DNA from 3 places in the Sorangium sp. So ce117 genome. Region 3 is predicted to be linked to each of the others. Evidence: predicted binding sites of a transcription regulator. Region 3 holds the regulator's gene; each other region holds the start of a gene.
What was found. The regulator HrcA, encoded in region 3, represses chaperone genes, less so after heat shock. The targets are predictions, from matches to a motif close to GNTAGCACTCNCCNNNGGNGAGTGCTANC.
Positions count from the first base shown of each region.

Region 1: groES (co-chaperone GroES) is a predicted target of HrcA. The motif match lies at 4,056-4,084, and genes of this name have one in related genera.
Region 2: groES (co-chaperone GroES) is a predicted target of HrcA. The motif match lies at 3,635-3,663, and genes of this name have one in related genera.

Region 1 is NZ_CP150309.1:8,474,582-8,480,876, forward strand. Features, by position in the region: gene WMF46_RS31575 (hypothetical protein) at 1-1,086, opposite strand, end outside; gene WMF46_RS31580 (response regulator transcription factor) at 1,422-2,282, opposite strand; gene WMF46_RS31585 (hypothetical protein) at 2,468-3,133, opposite strand; gene WMF46_RS31590 (hypothetical protein) at 3,133-3,738, opposite strand; gene groES (co-chaperone GroES) at 4,192-4,482, shown strand; gene groL (chaperonin GroEL) at 4,516-6,144, shown strand; gene WMF46_RS31605 (GNAT family N-acetyltransferase) at 6,273-6,295, shown strand, end outside.
Region 2 is NZ_CP150309.1:4,023,693-4,029,987, forward strand. Features, by position in the region: gene WMF46_RS15065 (DNA adenine methylase) at 1-587, opposite strand, end outside; gene WMF46_RS15070 (hypothetical protein) at 1,144-2,115, shown strand; gene WMF46_RS15075 (NUDIX hydrolase) at 2,148-2,858, opposite strand; tRNA gene WMF46_RS15080 (tRNA-Glu) at 3,003-3,077, opposite strand; tRNA gene WMF46_RS15085 (tRNA-Gln) at 3,117-3,190, opposite strand; gene groES (co-chaperone GroES) at 3,782-4,078, shown strand; gene groL (chaperonin GroEL) at 4,147-5,835, shown strand; gene WMF46_RS15100 (Crp/Fnr family transcriptional regulator) at 6,038-6,295, shown strand, end outside.
Region 3 is NZ_CP150309.1:11,592-17,886, reverse strand. Features, by position in the region: gene WMF46_RS00060 (response regulator transcription factor) at 1-454, opposite strand, end outside; gene WMF46_RS00055 (RluA family pseudouridine synthase) at 643-1,713, shown strand; gene hrcA (heat-inducible transcriptional repressor HrcA) at 1,706-2,749, opposite strand; gene WMF46_RS00045 (hypothetical protein) at 3,104-3,898, shown strand; gene WMF46_RS00040 (hypothetical protein) at 3,976-5,037, shown strand; gene WMF46_RS00035 (Fur family transcriptional regulator) at 5,136-5,648, shown strand; gene WMF46_RS00030 (HAD family hydrolase) at 5,698-6,295, opposite strand, start outside.

The DNA of each region.
Region 1 (6,295 bases), 4.8 Mb from region 3:
CCTCTCCTGCTCGGATCTCTGCTGATCGTTCGCGGAGGCCTTCTGCTTCTGCTTGAGGAGCTGCTCGCGCGCCTCGGCGCGCTTCTCGTTGATCGCGGCGAGGGCCTCCTTGCGGCGCGACGCCGCCTCGGAGAGCGCCTTGCGCAGCCGCTCGATCTCGGCCTTGTCGAACTTCTGCTTCTTGTCGCGGAGCTTCTCGGCGAGCTCCTTCAGGTCCTTCTTCGCCTTCTCGAGATCCTTCTTCTCGAGGGACTCCCCCACGCCCTTCGCCAGGTCGCTCTTCTTGAGGTCGAGCCCCGTCTCCTTCAGCGCCTCTTCGAGCGCCTTCAGGTCGGCCTCCGCGCCCTTGAGGAGCTCTCGCTCGAGCGCCTCCATGCGGCGGAACGCCTCGGTGCGATCGAGGCGCTTGTTGGCGATGTCCTCGATGAGCTGGTTGAACCGCTCGACCGCGGACTTCATCTCCGGGCTCTGGTCCTGCCGATCGAGCGCCTTGGCCGCGTCCTTGAAGAGCTCGATGTCGTCGGGCGACATGGTGAGCGCGTCGATGGTCGCCGCGACGGGCGCCTGCTTCCGCGGGGTGCGCACCTCCAGCAGCGCCACCGCGAGCACGCCGAGGCCCACCGCGGCGGAGGTCCAGAGCTCGCGAGGGAGCGCGAGCGGCGCGGCGCCGGCGGGGCGCAGCCCTGCGGCGTGCTCGCAGGCGTCGTCGATCGCCGCCTCCATCAGGGGGGTGCGCTGCGCTGCGGGCAGCGCGTCGAAGGCGAGCGCGATCGTCAGCCGGTCGTGGAGGCCGTGGTGCCGATCGAGGGCGATGGTGCCGGCGCGGGGAGGCAAGCGGCGCAGCATCGCCACGACGAGGGTGGCCAGCACGAGCAGCCCCGCGCCGAGGAGGAGCTGGCGCGCGCGCGGCTCGCCGAGGTACGCCGGGAGCGCCTTGTGCACCGCGAGCGTCCCGGCGGCGAGCGCGAGCGCGAGGGTCAGCGCGCTCGGCAGCGCGCGCAGCGCGCGCCCGAACCGCAGCCTCAGCTCAACCGTGAGCGCGGCGCTGCGAATGCGGTCCAGTTGCTTCGTGCGAGAGTCGCTCACGGTGCTCAGCGCTCCGGGCGCCCCCCGCGGGGGCCCTCGAAGGGGAAACGTCGCAGCATTGTACCTGCTGACGGGTCAGGCGCCCGAAAGTTCCTGGGAGGCTGCGCGCGACGTACGTGGGAATGACGCGCGGCGAGCCCTGATGATTCCCGTGCGGGGCAGCCTCTGCGCTCAGCGCTCAGCAGGCATGGATGCGCGCTGCCGGTGGTGGGTGGGGGTCTTCCCTCCGAACGCTGATCGGACGGCTCCTCTGCGCCCAGCTCGGCGGCGGCACCCGTACGTTGCGTGCGAACAAGGTGACGGGCCGCTGCGCACGGCGCCCGCCTGGGATGGGATCACTTCATCGACTTCTTCTTGGACGCCGCCTTCGTGGCGGACGGCCTCTTCGCCGCGACCGGCTTCTTCGCCACCTTGGCGGCCGGCTTCTTCGTCGCGACCGGCTCCTTCGCCGCCTTGGCGGCCGGCTTCTTCGTCGCGACCGGCTCCTTCGCCGCCTTGGCGGCCGGCTTCTTCGCCACCTTGGCGACCGGCTTCTTCGCAGCCTTGGCGGCCGGCTTCTTCACCGCCTTGGCGGCCGGCTTCTTCGCCACCGCCGGCTTCTTCGCAGCCTTGGTGACCGGCTTCTTCGTCGCGGCCGACCGCTTCGCAGCCGCACTGCTCGCGGTGACGCCGTTTGCCGCCGACTTCTTCGCCCCCGTCGCCCGCTCTCTGGAAGACGGCTGCGCCGCGGCTTCACGCTCTTCGCCAACCGCGCTCGTCTGACCCCTGGCGCCGTTCGCATCAGGGACCTGCTTCGCATAACGCGCGAGCGTCTCGCGCACCCGCGCGTCCAGATCCGTGAAATCGAACGGCTTGTTCAACCAGGCGTCCGCGGCGAAGAGCGGCGAGGTCATCTCGTTCAGGTTCTCGCCGATCCCGGTGAGCATGATGACGCCGGTGTTCGCGAACGGCCGTCCGTCGGACGTGTCGCTCTTCAGCCGCTTGCAGATCTCCCAGCCGCTCATGCCGGGCATCATCACGTCCAGGATCACCAGATCCGGCTGGTGTTCACGCGCGAGCTCCCAGGCGCCATCGCCCTCGGAAGCCTCGATCACAAAGAACCCTAGGTTCCTCAGGTGACGCGCAACGAGGCTCAACATCGCCGGTTCGTCTTCGGCCACCAGCACACGGGGCGGCATCGTGCTCGCGGAAGGCATCGTGGATGCGGATGAGAGTACGTGCGCGCGAACCGGTCAAGAGAGAACGAGAGCGCGCGGCCGCGGCGAGCGCTCTTCGCCGTCGCCGCCCGTCGCCGCCCGTCGCCGCCCGTCGCCGCCCGTCGCCGCCCGTCGCCGCCCGCCGCCGCCCTCCCGAGCGACCCCGAGCGCCCGGGAGGACGCGCTCACGCGGCGCGCGCGAGGGCGATCTTTTCCGTCTGCCCCGCCGCATAGAAGCGTCGCAGCGCCGCCAGCAGCTCGGCATGACGCCCGTGGCGGGCAAACTCGGCCTCGAGTCGGCCCGCGAACCGCGCTGCCAGATCGTTCGCGATCCGGTAGCGATCGCCTGTCTCCGTGCCCGGGGGATCCATGAAGGTGACCCGCTCGAAGAGATGGGCGCGGATCCGCGCGGCGCGCTCGGGCTCGAAGCGCCCCGCCCCCGGTGGGGCCGCCTCGTGGCGGCGCCGGAGCGGCGGGCCTGGCGGCTCGACCTCGTCAGCCAGATCGCCATAAACAAGCAGCACGTATTTGTCGACCTCGGCCTGGAGCTCGAGCTCGAGCTGGGTCGCCGGCAGCTCCCTGCGGGCCCGCTCGGCCACATAGAGGAAGTGGCTCACGCCCTCGACGATCTGGCAGATCTCGTCGAACGTCCGCTCTCGCCCTCGCGTGATCGCCCGGCGGGGCAGGTGCAGCGCGATCTCGATATCCCCGTCGGCGTGCCGGATCAGCAGCGCTTCGCGTGCGCTGCCGTCCGTCAGCTGGATGAAATCGTCGACCGCCGGCGCGTCATCGAGCGCATAGGTGCGCGCCAGGTGCTCCTGGATCCGGGACGGGAAGGTCGCCCCCCGCATCAGTTGAGCCCGCCCGTACCACGGCTCGGCACGAGCCCTCGTGCCCCGAGCTCATCCGCGAGGCGGCTCGATCCCGTACGAACCCAGCGCTCGTACAGCCGGAGCACCGAGCGCTCGTCCCGAGCCCCCGACGCGAGCGTACCGTCGGCCACATCGTTCAGGACGCTCACGAACCGCTCGAATTTCTCGGCCATCTCCGAAAGAACATCGGGCCCCTGGCCGACGCGCGCATTGAGGCGCAGCATAGCGGCCGCATGGTGGTAGGCGGTCGACCCGACCCCGACCACGTAGCCGCGATCGACCCCCTTCAGCTCGATGTGGCCGCCGAAGAAACCGACCACGTAGAGGACGCTGTCTCCCAGGTTACGCAGCCGCTGGAAACGCTCGGCTCCGGAGGCTTCCAGCGCGTCGCGCAGAAGAAAGGTCAGGGGCTGGTTGAAGGCAGACTCGGCATGCTCGTCCGGGTGAGCAAAAGCACAGAGCAGACCGACGAGGTAACTCGACGCCGCCTCGGTGGCGGCGACGTTCCGAACTCGGAGCGCCTCGTCCACAACCTCCTGGAAATAGCGGGTCATGCTCGGGGAGAGAGAGATCGCTTGGCTCACAGCGGCACCTCACTTGTGCGGGTGCCCTGGATACCGACGTAACCCGGGCCACCGCGCGCTCAGGTCAACCAGACACGTCCTGGCGGCCTCCCTCGGGCTGGAGACCGTGAGGGCATCGCGTCACTGTGCTGCCGCAGCTTTGCCCTCATAAGCGTATTTTAGCCGAGAGGCTCCGCCGAGCCCAGCCTTGAGCGGCGCGCCTTCCCCTGCGATCTCCAGGACTTACAGCCACCTCTGCGACTGGCTGCCAGCGCGCAAAGTGCCGGCCTGGGGCCACTCTTGACACCCTCCAGGGGGTGGCTATCTTCCGCGCGCTCGCTAGCACTCGCCACAGGTGAGTGCTAGCAAAGTGCCCAGACTGCAATCGTAGGGGGCCTTCCGGCGCGCTCATTCGCGCCGGCTGGGTCTCGCCGTTCGTGGGACGCGGCGCTCGTCCCCGGAGGACTTGCAAAGATGAAGATTCGACCGCTCCAGGACCGCGTGATCGTTCAGCGCGTGAAGGAAGAAGAGAAGACCAAGGGAGGTCTCTACATTCCGGACACCGCGAAAGAGAAGCCGATCGAGGGGACCGTCGTCGCCGTCGGCAACGGCAAGGTCGCCGAGGACGGTACCGTGCGGAAGCTCGACGTCAAGGAGGGCGATCGCGTCCTCTTCGGCAAGTACTCGGGCACCGAGGTCAAGATCGACGGCGAGGAGCACCTCATCCTCCGCGAGGACGACATCCTCGGCGTGATCGAGAAGTGACGCGGGCGACAGAAGGAACTTAGGAGAGACACCATGGCAGCCAAGGAAATCATCTACAACGAGTCCGCCCGCAGCATGATCCTCGCGGGGGTCAACGCCCTCGCCGACGCGGTCAAGGTCACCCTCGGCCCGAAGGGGCGCAACGTCGTCATCGAGAAGAGCTTCGGCTCGCCGACGGTCACCAAGGACGGCGTCACGGTCGCCAAGGAGATCGAGCTCGAGAACCGCTTCGAGAACATGGGCGCCCAGATGGTCCGCGAGGTCGCCTCGAAGACGAGCGACATCGCCGGCGACGGGACGACCACCGCGACGGTGCTCGCCCAGGCGATCTACCGCGAGGGCTCCAAGCTCGTCGCGGCCGGGCACAACCCGATGGAGATCAAGCGCGGCATCGACAAGGCGGTCGAGGCGATCGTGGGGCACCTCCACAGCTCGGCCAAGCAGACCAAGGACGCGAAGGAGATCGCGCAGGTCGGCACGATCAGCGCGAACGGCGACGAGACGATCGGCAAGCTCCTCGCCGACGCGATGGAGAAGGTCGGCAAGGAGGGCGTGATCACGGTCGAGGAGGCCAAGAGCGCCGACACGACCCTCGACGTGGTCGAGGGCATGCAGTTCGACCGCGGCTACCTCTCGCCGTACTTCGTGACCGATCCCGAGGCCATGAAGGCGAACCTCGAGGACTGCTACATCCTCATCTCGGAGAAGAAGATCTCCAACATGAAGGACCTGCTCCCGGTGCTCGAGGCGATCGCCAAGAGCCAGAAGCAGCTCCTCATCATCGCCGAGGACGTCGAGGGCGAGGCGCTCGCGACCCTCGTCGTGAACAAGCTCCGCGGCACGCTGCACTGCGCGGCCGTCAAGGCGCCGGGCTTCGGTGATCGCCGCAAGGAGATGCTGAAGGACATCGCCACCCTGACGGACGGCCAGGTGATCGCGGAGGAGCTCGGCCTCAAGCTCGAGAACGTCACGATCAGCGATCTCGGCCGCGCCAAGACCGTCATCATCGACAAGGACAACACCACGATCGTCGGCGGCCAGGGCAAGAAGGACAAGATCAAGGCCCGGCAGCAGGAGATCCGCGCTCAGATCGAGAACACGACGAGCGACTACGACCGCGAGAAGCTCCAGGAGCGGCTCGCGAAGCTCGTGGGCGGCGTCGCGGTCGTCAAGGTCGGCGCTGCGACCGAGACGGAGATGAAGGAGAAGAAGGCCCGCGTCGAGGACGCGCTCCACGCGACCCGCGCGGCCGTCGAGGAGGGCATCGTCCCGGGCGGCGGCGTGGCGCTCATCCGCGCGCAGAGCTCGCTCGAGAAGCTCAAGGTCAACGACGAGCAGCGGTTCGGCGTGAACATCATCCGCCGCGCCATCGAGGAGCCCCTCCGCCAGATCTCGGCCAACGCCGGGGAAGAGGGCTCGATCGTCGTGCAGAAGGTGCGCGACGGCAAGGACTCGTACGGCTACAACGCCGCGTCGGGCGACTACGGCAACCTGCTCGAGATGGGCGTCATCGATCCGGTCAAGGTCGTCCGGTCGGCGCTCCAGAACGCGGCCAGCGTCGCCAGCCTGATGCTCACCACCGAGGCGCTCATCGCTGAGCGGCCGAAGGAGGAGAAGGCGGCGGCTGGTGGCGGCCACGCGGGCCACGGCCACGACTTCTGATCGCGACGCGCCGCGCTGACCGCTAAGCCCGGCGGGCGAGGGCCGGCTTCCTCCTCAGGAAGTCGGCCCTTCGCCATTTCGACTTCCGGCGGGCCGCGGCGCATGATCTGATCCGGCGCAGGTTCGCCATGAGCACCCTGACTACCGAGCG
Region 2 (6,295 bases), 4.0 Mb from region 3:
GAGTACGGCGGGTCCAGGTACACGAAGTCGCCTTCCTGGGCGTGGTCGAGCACGCGCTCGAAGTCGCGGACCTCGAGCTCGACGCCCCGCAGCGCCGCCGAGCAGGCCCGCAGCTGGGGCGGGTTGCAGATGGCCGGCTTGACGTAGCGGCCGAAAGGCACGTTGAAGCGGCCGGAGCTGTTCACCCGGTAGAGCCCGTTGAACCCCGTCTTGTTCAGGAAGATGGTCCGCGCGGCGCGCTCGGGCAGCGACAGCGAGGCGGGATCGACGTCGCGAACCTTGTAGTAGTGCGCCTCCTCGTAGGCGTGGCTGCCCAGCGCGGCGATCACCTCGTCGACCCGATCCCGCACCGCCCGGTAGCAGTCGATGAGCTCGGCGTTGACGTCCGTCAGCGCCGCGCGCTTCGGCTGCAGGCAGAAGAAGAGCGCGGCCCCCCCCATGAAGGGCTCGAAGTAGCGCCCGTAGGACGCGGGGAGGAGCGGCTGGAACTGGCGGAGCAGCTGGCCCTTGCCGCCCGCCCATTTGAGGAACGGGCGTGGCGTCACGGGCGCGTCGTCGTCGGGGTCGGTGACAAGGGCGGTGGTCATCGCGCAATACTGGACGCCAACCTACCAGGGCGCGCGATCGTCCTCAACCGCCGAAGGCCGCCGTGAGCGAGCGCGCTCGTCCGACGCGTCCGACGCGCCTCGCCGGTCCGCCCCCGACGCGCGGGTGCCCGGGGCCATGGGTCTCTCCAGGCTAGGTCTTTCTATGTCCATGCCGCGGCCCCGTCGGGCGGCGACGTGCCTTGAGGTCGACAGCGGATGTTGGCCTGATTCATCAGCAATTCCGATTGCTTGTAAGCATGCATGAGCGTGCGTGTCCCGGCTGGAGCGCTGCCCGGATCATGGCATGTCGCCGCTTGCGCGATCGCCGAGCAGGGATAAGTTGAAGTCTCGACACGCGGGCTGAACAGCCGCTGGTGGAGCGGAGCTCTCCCGCATTCGCGCACCGCCGCGTCAGGCCATCTCGCCGGTGGACCTGCGCGGCGCGGCAGGGGCTCGCTCGGGCGCTGGGCGCGGGCGTCCCGCGCCGGGTGGCGGCTCCTCGAGGGGCCGCCATTCGTGGCAGCCGCCGTTGCTTCTCGACAGGAGGGATGCCGCCATGATGCTTGCCTTCGACCTCGATCGCGACGACGCCCCGCAGCAGCGCGGCCCCGGTCCTGCGGACGGACCGGGTTGTTTCGGTGAAGCCGCGGACTACCGTGCTCAGCGGATCCTGTACGCCGCCCGCGACTGGATCGGCGAGCAGGACGGCATCACCACCGACGGCCGCTCCCTGATCCTGCTGCACGCCCAGCGGACGCCGCCGGAGCGGCGCGAGGCGCTCGTGCGCTGCTTCGAGCGCGTGATCCTGCACGCCCCCCGGCCGGAGCTCGCCGCGCTCTCGGCGTCGCTGCGCCAGGCGGGGCTCTCCGTGGACGAGGACCTCTCGGTGATGGGCGCCCCGGCCGGCGAGGTGCGCGCCGCCGTGCAGGGGCTCAGCCGGTTTCGCACATTCCCGCCGGGCCTGCGCCTGTCCAGGGTGTCGCCGGACGACGACGATGCGTCGATCCGCGCGATCCAGGAGCTTCAGGCCGAGAGCGGCCACGCGCCGCTCCCGGGGTGGTACCTGCGCGGCGGCGAGGGGCGCTCCTTGACGCTCGCGCTGCGCGATGGCGCGGGGGCGCTGATCGGCTGCGCCACCCTGTGCGTCATGACGCGGCCACAGCCTGCCGAGATCGGCGGGCGCGAGGCGCTCGCCCAGCTCGGGCTGCTGGGCGCCCCGCCGCTCTGGATCTCCGACGTGGGCGAGGCGCCCTCGTGGACGGCCATGCCGATCTGCACCTCGCTGCGCGAGGACCACCGCGGGCGGGGGCTCGGGGCCCCCCTGCAGGCGGCGGCGCTCCGGGAAGGGCACGATCGCTTCGGGATCCGGTGGTTCTACGCGCTCGTCAGGGCCGGCGACGAGATCGCCAAGCGCATGAACGCGCGTTGCGGGCTCGCCCCGCACCGTGCCGAGGGGTTCCTCGTCGCGTCGGCGGTGCCCCCCGAGAAGCCCCGGCGGCCGGCGGACGGGCGCCGCGGCTCAGGCTGACAGCACGGGCGCGAGGAGAAAGCGCCGCCGTCCTAGCCGAGGAGCCATGGGGCCGGCGCCTCGCCCGCGAGGCGCCGGCGGATCGTGTCGAGCGCGCGCTCGAAGTAGCCGTCGCGCGCGACAACGAACTCATCGAGCCGCACGTCGCGCGGCTCGACCTTCACGGCGCCCGCGGCGTCCGGCGGCCGCCGCACGAGGCCGCTCGCGCGGGGCACCTCGCCTCGGACGAGGCGCAGCGCCGCGCCGAGCGGGAGCGACAGCAGCGCGGTCACCTCGCGCGGATCGGGACGCAGCTCCTCGAGCGCGCGGCGGGTCGTCGCGAGCAGCACGTCCTGCAGCTCGCGATCGACGATGCCCGGCGCGTGATCGTCCTGGCTGCGGCGCGTGCCGAGCCGGACAACGTCGCGCGGCGAGAGCGGCAGGCCGATCTCCTCCTCCGCCTCGCGCAGCGCCCCCTCGAGATCCTCTCCGGCGCGGTAGTGCCCCGACACGGCGACCTCGAGCGCGCCGGGCCAGGTGTCCTTCTCGGGGCTGCGCTGCTGGAAGAGCACCCAGGGCTCCGCGGCGCTCCGGCCGCTGTCCGGCTCCAGGCCATCGGGCCCCCGCTCGAGGAGCACCCACACGTGAACGCTCCGGTGCCAGTCGCCGTCGCGGTGAACGAGCCTGCGCGCCTTGCGCACGCCGAGCGGCCGGCCGTTGTCATCGAGGAGGTCGAAGAGCTCCTCTTCGTCCTGCGCCGCCATGCGCCACAGGGTAGCGCAACGTGAACGGAGCAGGACGTCTTCGCTGATCTGCGTGCTCGCTCGTCCGATGACGCTGTGCTCCGTGCCGTGCCCGACGCACGACATCAGACGGAAGCAGCAGGAAACGAGGCGAGAGGGGTGAAGTGGCGATCCCAGCGGGAATCGAACCCGCGTTACCGGCGTGAGAGGCCGATGTCCTAACCGCTAGACGATGGGACCTTGTTCTGTGGAGAAGACCGACAGCAGAGCTGAGCGGTCTGGCTGGGGGACAAGGATTCGAACCTTGATAGCAAGAGCCAGAATCTTGCGTCCTGCCGTTAGACGATCCCCCAAGGGGTCAGCGCCGTGTTCATCAGCGCCACGGGCCGCGGAATCTACTCGGGCTGCCTGGATTGTCAAGCGATCGAAATCGGACCCGCCGAAGAAAAATGCTCACCGCCAAAAATCGCCCAATTCTCGCGTGTTTCGAGCGACTCGGGCATCGAGCAAGCCCTTCCCCCTGCTCGGCTCGTCGCTCAACCCGCTCCGCCCTCGTTGTATGCCGTCCGTTGTCGTCGCGCTGATGTCATCGCGCTCTCGCCACGATCCGTTCATGCTGTCTTCGTACTGTCGGTGGCTCGTCCCTGGGGAGGCTCCGCGATGTCGCAACCGCGCCCTCGCCGTCGCTTCTCCAGACATCTCGGCTTCGCCGCCCTGGACTTTCGGCCCCGGAAAAGTCGCGGCTCCCTGCTGCGTGCCCTTGACGCGCCGGGTGACTGATTTACTTTCGGCCGCGGTTTAGCCACCGGCCTAGGAGAGTGCCAAGACACTGCGATGTCGGGCACTTAGCTCTCGTCGCGCGGGCGCATCGCCCCAGCGGGGGGGCGAACGGGACCTCCGGCGAGCCGATGGTCAGTCAACAAGCCGAGGACGAGGGAGCCAGCATGAAAATCAGGCCGCTGCAGGATCGGATTGTCGTCAAGCGCGTCGAGAGCGAGACGAAGACCAAGGGGGGCATCATCATCCCCGACGCCGCGAAGGAGAAGCCGATCGAGGGGCGCGTCGTCGCGGTGGGGAACGGCAAGGTCCTGAAGGACGGCAAGGTTCGCCCGCTCGATGTGAAGGTCGGGGACAAGGTGCTGTTCGGCAAGTACAGCGGCACCGAGGTGAAGCTCGACGGCGAGGAGCACGTGCTCATCCGCGAGGACGACGTGCTCGCCGTGACCGAGTCCGCCTCGTGAACCAGGTCTGAGGCAACCGAACGCAAGCGTTAGTACACGCGGCCGCGCGGCCGCGAGGGGATTGAGAGATGGCTGCGAAGCAGATCGTTTTTAGCCGCGGCGCCCGCGCCGCGATCCTCAAGGGCGTGAACACGCTCGCCGATGCGGTCAAGGTGACCCTCGGGCCGAAGGGGCGGAACGTCGTCATCGAGAAGAGCTGGGGCTCCCCGGTGGTGACGAAGGACGGCGTCACGGTCGCCAAGGAGGTCGAGCTCGCCGGCAAGCTCGAGAACATGGGCGCCCAGATGGTGCGCGAGGTCGCCTCGAAGACCAGCGACAAGGCCGGCGACGGCACGACGACGGCGACGGTGCTGGCGCAGGCGCTCTTCGGCGAGGGCCTCAAGCTCGTCGAGGCCGGCCACAACCCGATGGATCTGAAGCGCGGCATCGACGCGGCGGTCGCGAAGGTCATCGAGGCGGTGCAGAAGGCCGCCAAGCCGACCAAGGACAAGGACCAGATCGCCCAGGTCGCCACGGTCAGCGCCAACGGCGACAAGGAGATCGGCCAGATCCTCGCCGACGCCATGGAGAAGGTCGGCAAGGAGGGCGTGATCACGGTCGAGGAGAACAAGCGCATGACGACGGAGCTCGAGACCGTCGACGGCATGCAGTTCGACCGCGGCTACCTCTCGCCCTACTTCGTGACCGACCCCGAGAAGATGACCGCGGTGCTCACGAACCCGCTCATCCTCGTGCACGAGAAGAAGATCTCGGCCATGGCCGACCTCCTGCCGCTGCTCGAGCAGGTGGTGAAGCAGGGGCGCGAGCTGCTCATCCTCTCCGAGGACATCGAGGGTGAGGCGCTCGCCACGCTCGTCGTGAACAAGCTGCGCGGCACGATCAAGGTCGCCGCCGTGAAGGCGCCCGGCTTCGGCGATCGCCGCAAGGACATGCTGAAGGACATCGCGATCCTCACGGGCGCGACGCCGTTCATGGAGGACCTCGGCCAGAAGCTCGAGAGCGCCACGGTGCGCGACCTCGGGACGGCCAAGCGGGTCGAGATCGACAAGGACAACACCGTCATCGTCGACGGCCAGGGCGACAAGACCGCCATCAAGGGCCGCATCGAGGCCATCCGCAAGCAGATCGCGGACACGACGAGCGACTACGATCGCGAGAAGCTCCAGGAGCGGCTCGCGAAGCTCGCCGGCGGCGTCGCGGTGGTGAAGGTCGGCGCGGCGACCGAGGTCGAGATGAAGGAGAAGAAGGCGCGCGTCGAGGACGCGCTGCACGCGACCCGCGCGGCCGTCGAAGAAGGCATCGTGGTCGGCGGCGGCGTGGCCCTCTTCCGGGCGGCCGCCTCGCTGGAGTCGCTCAAGTTCAACGACGAGCGCGACGTCGGCGTGCGGCTCGTCCGCCGCGCCGTCGAGGCGCCGCTCCGCCAGATCGCCCAGAACGCGGGGGTCGACGGGACGGTGGTCGCGGAGAAGGTCCGGACGGGCGCGCCGACGTTCGGCTACAACGCCGCGACCGACTCGTACGAGGACCTGCTCGCCGGCGGCGTCATCGATCCGGCCAAGGTCGTGCGGCACGCGCTCTCCAACGCGGCCAGCGTCGCCGCGCTGATGCTCACGACCGAGGCCCTCGTCGCCGAGAAGCCCAAGAAGGAGAAGGCCGCGGGCGGCGGGGCTCCCGGCGGCATGGGGGGTATGGGCGGCATGGGGGGTATGGGCGGCATGGGCGGCATGGGCGGCATGGGCGACTTCGACATGGGTTGATCGCCTGTCCGCGCCGCTCTCGGGCTGCCGCCGCCTCCGCGCGGCGCCGGCCCGCCGGGCGCGCTGCCCCGACGAAGCGGGCCGAGGGGCCCTCCAAAGCATGCTGGCTTGGGGGGCCCCTCGCGTTTTGTGTTTTGTGAGCGCCAGCGCTCTTGCCCGGGTTTTTGACCCGCGGTCACGTGGGGCGCTAGACTCCCGGGCAATGTCGGAGTCGTCGTTCGCCCGCTATGGCCGCGAGTACGTGCCGGGCGACGTGCTCTTTCGTGAGGGTGACTCCGGCGACGTCATGTTCGTCATCCAGTCGGGCGCCGTGCGGATCACGAAGTCGGTCGTCGGCGAGGACAAGGTGCTCGCGGTGCTCGGGCCCGGCGAGTTCGTCGGCGAGATGGCGATCTTGAACGGCAAGCCCCGGAACGCGACGGCCACCGTGAGCGAGCCGTCCCGCTGCCTCGTGATCGAC
Region 3 (6,295 bases):
GCGCGGCGGCCGCGGGCTGCGCCGCAGGAGAGCGCGCGGGCGCAGGCGCCGCGGCGGCAGGGGCCGCTGCGGCGGCGGGCTTCGCTTCGCCGCGCGACGCCAGCAGCTTCTTGACCTTGTCGATCATCTGCTGGGTGTCGAACGGCTTGTCCATGTGATCGTCCGCTTGCGCGCCCGATCCCTTCGCGGGGTCGAACGGGTTCTGCTTGGACGACAGGATCAGGACGGGCGTCGCCGGTGAGGCCTGTTTGATCGCCTTGCACAGCTCGTAGCCGTTCTTCGGCTCGAGCGTGACGTCGGCGATCACCAGGTCGGGTTTATCGCTCTTGAGCTTCTGCAGCGCAGCGTCGGCGCTGCTCGCCGTCACGACGCGGAAATCCTGACCCGCAAAGGTGATTTCGAGCACTTTGCGCATGGTCACGCTGTCGTCTACGGCGAGAAGGGTGCTGGCCACGAACGGGTCTCCTCTCAGATGGCGAGAAAGCGGCGACGGCTCTGGATATCTTCGGCTCCCGTCGCGCGATGTGTCAACATTCGCGGTGTATTTCGCCCCCGCGGGCCCCGCGGATGGGCGTTTTTCCGCGCCGGTAGAGCCCGGTCCCACGCTGGTGGGCGGAGCCGAGGCGCCCCGATGAGCTCTACATGCGTCCGCTCCGACCCGCCACTCCGCCGAGCCACGAAGACAAAGCCGCCGAAACGACCGGCGTCCACCCGGCCGCCCAGGTACGACCTCCGCAGGATGGCCGCTGGACGGTGCCCGCCGAGCTGGATCGGCGCCCGCTGGACGGGGCCGTCCGTGCGCTGGCCGAGGTGTCGTGGTCCGACGCGCGCCGGTTGATCGAGACCGGCAAGGTGCTGGTCGGGAGCGCGGTGGCGACGAGCGCCCGTCGGCGGGTGCTCGGCGGGGAGCTGCTCGAGATCCGCCTGCACGCGCCGAGGCCCGAGACGGTGCGGCGGCGCAAGCTCGAGGGCGAGCTCGTGGTCTACGCGGACGCGAGCGTCGTCGTGGTGAACAAGCCCGCCGGGGTGAGCACCATCCCGTACGGCGACGAGGCCCCCGCGGAGCAGGCCGCGACCCTCGACGCGCTGGTGCGCGAGGTGCTGGCCAGGCGCGACCGCCTGCGCGGGCGCGCGCCGCTCGGCGTGGTGCAGCGCCTCGACAAGGGGACGAGCGGGCTGCTGGTCTTCGCGCGGACGCTCGCCGCGAAGAAGCACCTCGCGCAGCAGCTCCGCGTCCGCGCGATGCACCGGCAGTACCTGGCGCTCGCGCACGGCGCCGTCCCGCGCGGCACCTACCGCAGCTACCTCGTCGAGGATCGGGGCGACGGGCTGCGCGGCTCGGCGCGAGACGGGCGGCGCGAGGGGCAGCTCGCGGTGACGCACGTGGAGCCGATCGAGGTGCTCCGAGGGCCGCAGGAGGGAGCCGGCGCCGGGGGCGTGACGCTCGTCGCGTGCCGGCTCGAGACGGGACGCACGCACCAGATCCGCATCCACCTCGCGGAGGCCGGGCACCCGCTCGTCGGCGAGACCGTCTACGTGCGGGACTACCGCGGGACGAGGATCCCGGCCGCGCGGCTGATGCTCCACGCGGCCGAGCTCGGCTTCAACCACCCGGCCGACGATCGGCCGATGCGCTTCCAGACGCCGCCGCCCCCGGACTTCGACGACGTGCTCGAGCGGCTCCGCGCGCCGCAGCGGAAGGGCGCTACTTGACCTTGCCGCGGACCTCGGTCATCGCCGCGGCCGTGGCGTCGACCAGCGGCATGACCTTCGCGTAGTCCATCCGCGTCGGGCCGAGCACGCCCACGGTCCCGGCGACGCGGCCGTTCTCCATGTACGGCGCGGCGACGAGGCTGAGCTGGCCTCCGCCAAGGTCGCCCGCCTCGCTGCCGACGAACACGGTGACCTCACCCGCGCCGGCGGCGAGCGTCCGGTCGAGCAGATCGACGAGCTCCTCGCGCTCCTCGAGCGCCTTCATCAGCTTCTTGAGCCGGTCGACGTCGGCGTACTCAGGCAGATCGATCAGGCGGTTCTGCCCCTCGATGACGACCTCGCTCCGCCGGGTCACGTCGGCCGTCGCCTTGCTGCCGAGCTCGAAGGCGCGGCGCCTCAGCGCGTCGATCTGGAGGCGCTCGTCGGCGAGGCGGCGGGCGAACAGGTCCCGGATCTCGCCCAGCGTGCGCCCCTCGATGACGTCGGTGAGCAGGTTGTGGATCCGGGTGAGCTCGCCCTCGTTGATCGCCTCGTCGGCCGAGATGAAGCGGTTCGCGACCGAGCCGTCGGCGAAGACGAGCACCGCGAGCAGCTGCCCGGGCTTGGTCGGGATGAAGCGCAGCTGGGCGAGGGCGCGGAGCTCCGCCCGCGGCGCCGCGACGACGGCCGCGGCGCCGGACAGCTCCGAGAGGTAGCGCCCGGTCTCGCGGAGCGGATCGTTCGCCCCCGCGTAGATCTCGGTGAACCTCGCGCTCAGCTCGGCCTGCTGCTCGGGGGACAGCGACCGGAGCTCGACGAGCGCGTCGATGAACAGCCGGAGCGCGCGATCGGTCGGGATCCGCCCGGCAGAGGTGTGCGGCTGGTGGAGGTACCCCGCCTCCTCGAGGTCGGCGAGCACGTTGCGGATCGAAGCGGCCGAGAGATCCAGCCCGTATTTCCGGGCAAGCGTCCTGCTGCCAACTGGGTCGCCCGTTGCGATGAACTCGGTGACCGCGGCGAACAGGATCTTTCGAGCTCGGTTGGAAAGATCACCCATGTCAGTTGCATGCAGCGCACAAGCGCGGCGCGGTGGCTACCTGGACCAGGGACCGCCCGGACCGGGAAGCCATGCGGGCCGGACCTTCGCTTCCGTACGTCAAGCTGCGCGTGCGGGCGCTTGACCCACGGACGCGCATGCGACCCATTTTGAGGGGATCGCGCGGCCCGGTCAAATGTCGCGGTAGGATCGGGCAGTAGCCGCTAGCCAGCCACCCCGCGCACGGGGGGCCCCGCTCCACCGGATGGCGGCGCGGCCGGCCACTCGGCCACGTGGTCGTGGTCGTGGTCGTAGTCACTTGCCCCCCCGAGAGGGTCGGCCTGCCTTGCTTCGCACGAGGGATGTACCGCAACGATGCCGCCCGCACGCCATGCCGCCGCTGCCTGCGCGCTCGCCCTCGCGCTCGGCCCCCTCGCCGTCGCGCCGAGCGCGCAGGGCAAGCCGAAGGTCAGGTACCACCAGGACTGGGCGAAGCACCCGTCGGCGCGCTACGCGGCGATGAGCGCGGAGCAATGCCGTGCGGCGCTCACGCAGCGGAAGATCGCGTTCCAGCCGGTGCAGCGCGCGCCGGGGGTGCTCGCTCCGGTGCGGCTGATGCAGGGGGTCGGCGGGGTCCTCTACCGGACGGCGCTGCCGGCCCATCAACGCGCGGGAAACCCGCACGACGTCTTCGACTGCCGCCTCGCGCTGGCGCTCTCGGACTTCAGCCGGATCCTCCGCGCGCACGACATCGACGAGGTGCTGATGTTCTCGGCCTGGCGGCCTCCGGCCAGGATGTGGCCCGAGGGCAGGCTCGCCACGAGGCACCCCGGCGGGCTCGCGATCGACCCCTACAGGTTCGTCAAGGAGCGCGTCGGCGGCGGGTTCGCGGAGGACTGGATCGAGGTGGAGCGCGACTTCGTCGGCAGGCGCGGCGCGCCGGTCTGCGGCGAAAGCGCCGGCCCGACCGGGCGGCCCCGCGGGGCCGGCAAGGGGGCGGTCGGCGGCCCTCCAGCGGACGCGGCGGCGCGAGAGCTGCGATCCATCGTGTGCGAGGCCGTGGACCAGCACATCTTCACGTCGATCCTCACGCCCAACTACGACCGGGCGCACAAAAATCACCTGCATCTCGAGGTGACCCCCGGCGTCCAATGGCATCTCGTGCGCTGATCCGGGAGGGGCCGTCCTCCGTCCTCCCGCGCGCAAACCCGCTCTCCCTTCGAGGTCGACCCGCTATGTTAGCCCGCGTGCCCGCACGAAGACCCCCGCTCTCCCGCGCGTCCGCCGCGCTGGCGCTCGCCGCCGTCGCGCTGTCGTTCACGTTCGTCGGCTGCCCGTGCGTCAGCGGTCCCGTGAACGCGAGCCCCGCCCTCCGCTGGTTCCTGTTCTCGAACTTCGGCGCCAGCAAGATCTGCCCCGAGATGCTGAAGAGCGGGGTCTCGCTGCGCCTGCAGGACAGATCGGCGTCCATGGGACGGTTCTTCCCGATGCAGTGCTCGTACGACGTCAACGACGCGGCCCAGACGATCACGGTCCACATCGCCGGCACCGGCTACGGCTACATGCAGCCGGCCAAGCGGGTGGGCTTCTCGCTCACGACGTCCGTCGAGTACCGGCCCGACTTCCAGCTCGCGGACGATAACGTCTACGTGTGGGGACGGCTGAACCGGATCGTGCAAGGCCCCAGCTTCCAGCTGGGCTACGTCGAGAACCCGGTCATCGACGTGATGGCCAACGTCCCGCCGTTCGGAGGGCTCGCCAACCTGCTCGGCAACCAGATCGTCGCTGGCGAGCTGACCCGCGGGTTCACCGTCCTCTACAACGAGGAGACCGGGAAGGACTTCACGCTGGGCATCCTCATGCCGCCCCAGCGACCTCACCACCCGTTCGAGGCGGAGGACGAGGAGCGGTACACGTTCGCGAACGAGACCGTCGAGGTGTACGCGAACCAGCGCGACTACCTCGGGCCGTTCGAGGTCGCCGACTCGGACCAGGCGCTCTACCTCAAGGTCAGCGCGCAGGGCGCGCCCGTGGACCTCATGATCGTCGACAAGCCCACCGGCGACGCGTGGCGCGAGGCGTACCAGACCGGCAAGCCGCTCGGCCCCCCGCCAGGCCCGGTGCAGGCAGGCGGCCCTCTCCAGCCCGGGATCATCGAGACCCGCCGCTACGCGCTGCGCCCGGGCCTCTACTACGTCGTCATCGACAACACGGCGGCGGCCGGCCTGGTCGCGCCTCCCATCACGCTGCTCAGCCCCCTCGGGGGTTCGGCGGCTCAGATCAGCTACATGGCGCAGGTCGGCGAGTAGCGCCGACGAGCGGAGCACAGGCAGCATCGGCGAGGTCGCGCCACGTGGGCTCGGTCACCGGCCTTGACGCGGTTCGCCGCGAACGGGATAAACTTGCCATGGCCGTCATGGAGAGAGAGGGGAGCAGCGCCAGCCACGTGGACCAACTTGCCCTCGACCGGCTCCGCGCTCGCCTCCAGGCGTACATGGCGAAGAAGGGGCTGAGATCGACGGCGCAGCGCCGGCTGATCGTCGACACGTTCTTCTCCGGCGCCCCGCACATGACCATCGAGGACCTGCTCGCGGAGGTGCGCGCGCACGACCGAGGCATCGGGTACGCGACGGTGTACCGCACGCTCAAGCTGCTCGCGGAGTGCGGCGTGGCCTCCGAACGACGGTTCGGGGACGGCCTTAGCCGCTACGAGCTGGCGGACGACGCCAGCGCGCACCACGACCACCTGATCTGCGTCAACTGCGGAAAGATCATCGAGTTCGAGGAGCCGCGGATCGAGGCGCTCCAGGAAGAGATCGCCGCGAAGTACGGCTTCGACGTGACCTGGCACAAGCACGAGATGTACGGCGTCTGCGCGGACTGCCGCGACGCCAAGGACACCACGCCCGACGTCTCGTAGCCCGCCCCGGCGCGGCGAGGAGCCCCGCGCCGGCGACCGCGCCCGGCGCTCAGCTCTTCGCGTCGAGCGCGCGGGCGTGGACGACGGCCATGACGCCGCCGAGCAGCGAGGCGATGGGCGCGTAGGCCGGCGGGAGCACGAACGCGGCGATGACCGCGGCGCCGACGAGCGCCGGGGCGACGCTGAGCGCGAGCCCGACGCGCGCCTCGAGGCGCGTGCGGTGCGCGAGCGCGAGGGAGAGCGCGGCGTCGCGGACGTCGTCCGACGCGAGGACCGTGGAGAAATCGGCGGGCGCCGAGCCGGCGGCGCCGAGCGCCACGGAGACGTCCGCGGCGCCGAGCGCGGCGTCGTCGACGCCCGCGTGGCCGAGGACGGCGACGCTCGTGCCCGCGTCGATCAGGCGACGCACCTCCGTGCCGCGATCCGCGGGGAGGATCTCGGGGCGGATGTGATCGATGTCGAGCGAGCGGCCGATCGCCTCGCACGTCTCGCGCGCGTCGCCCGACATCAGCACGGGCTCGATCTGCGCGTCGAGCAGGTGCTGGATGGCGGCCCGCGCCCCGGGGCGCAGCCCGTCCTGCAGGCCGATGATGCCGACGAGGCGAGCGCCGACCGCGACGAGGACCACCGTGCGCCCCAGCGCCTCG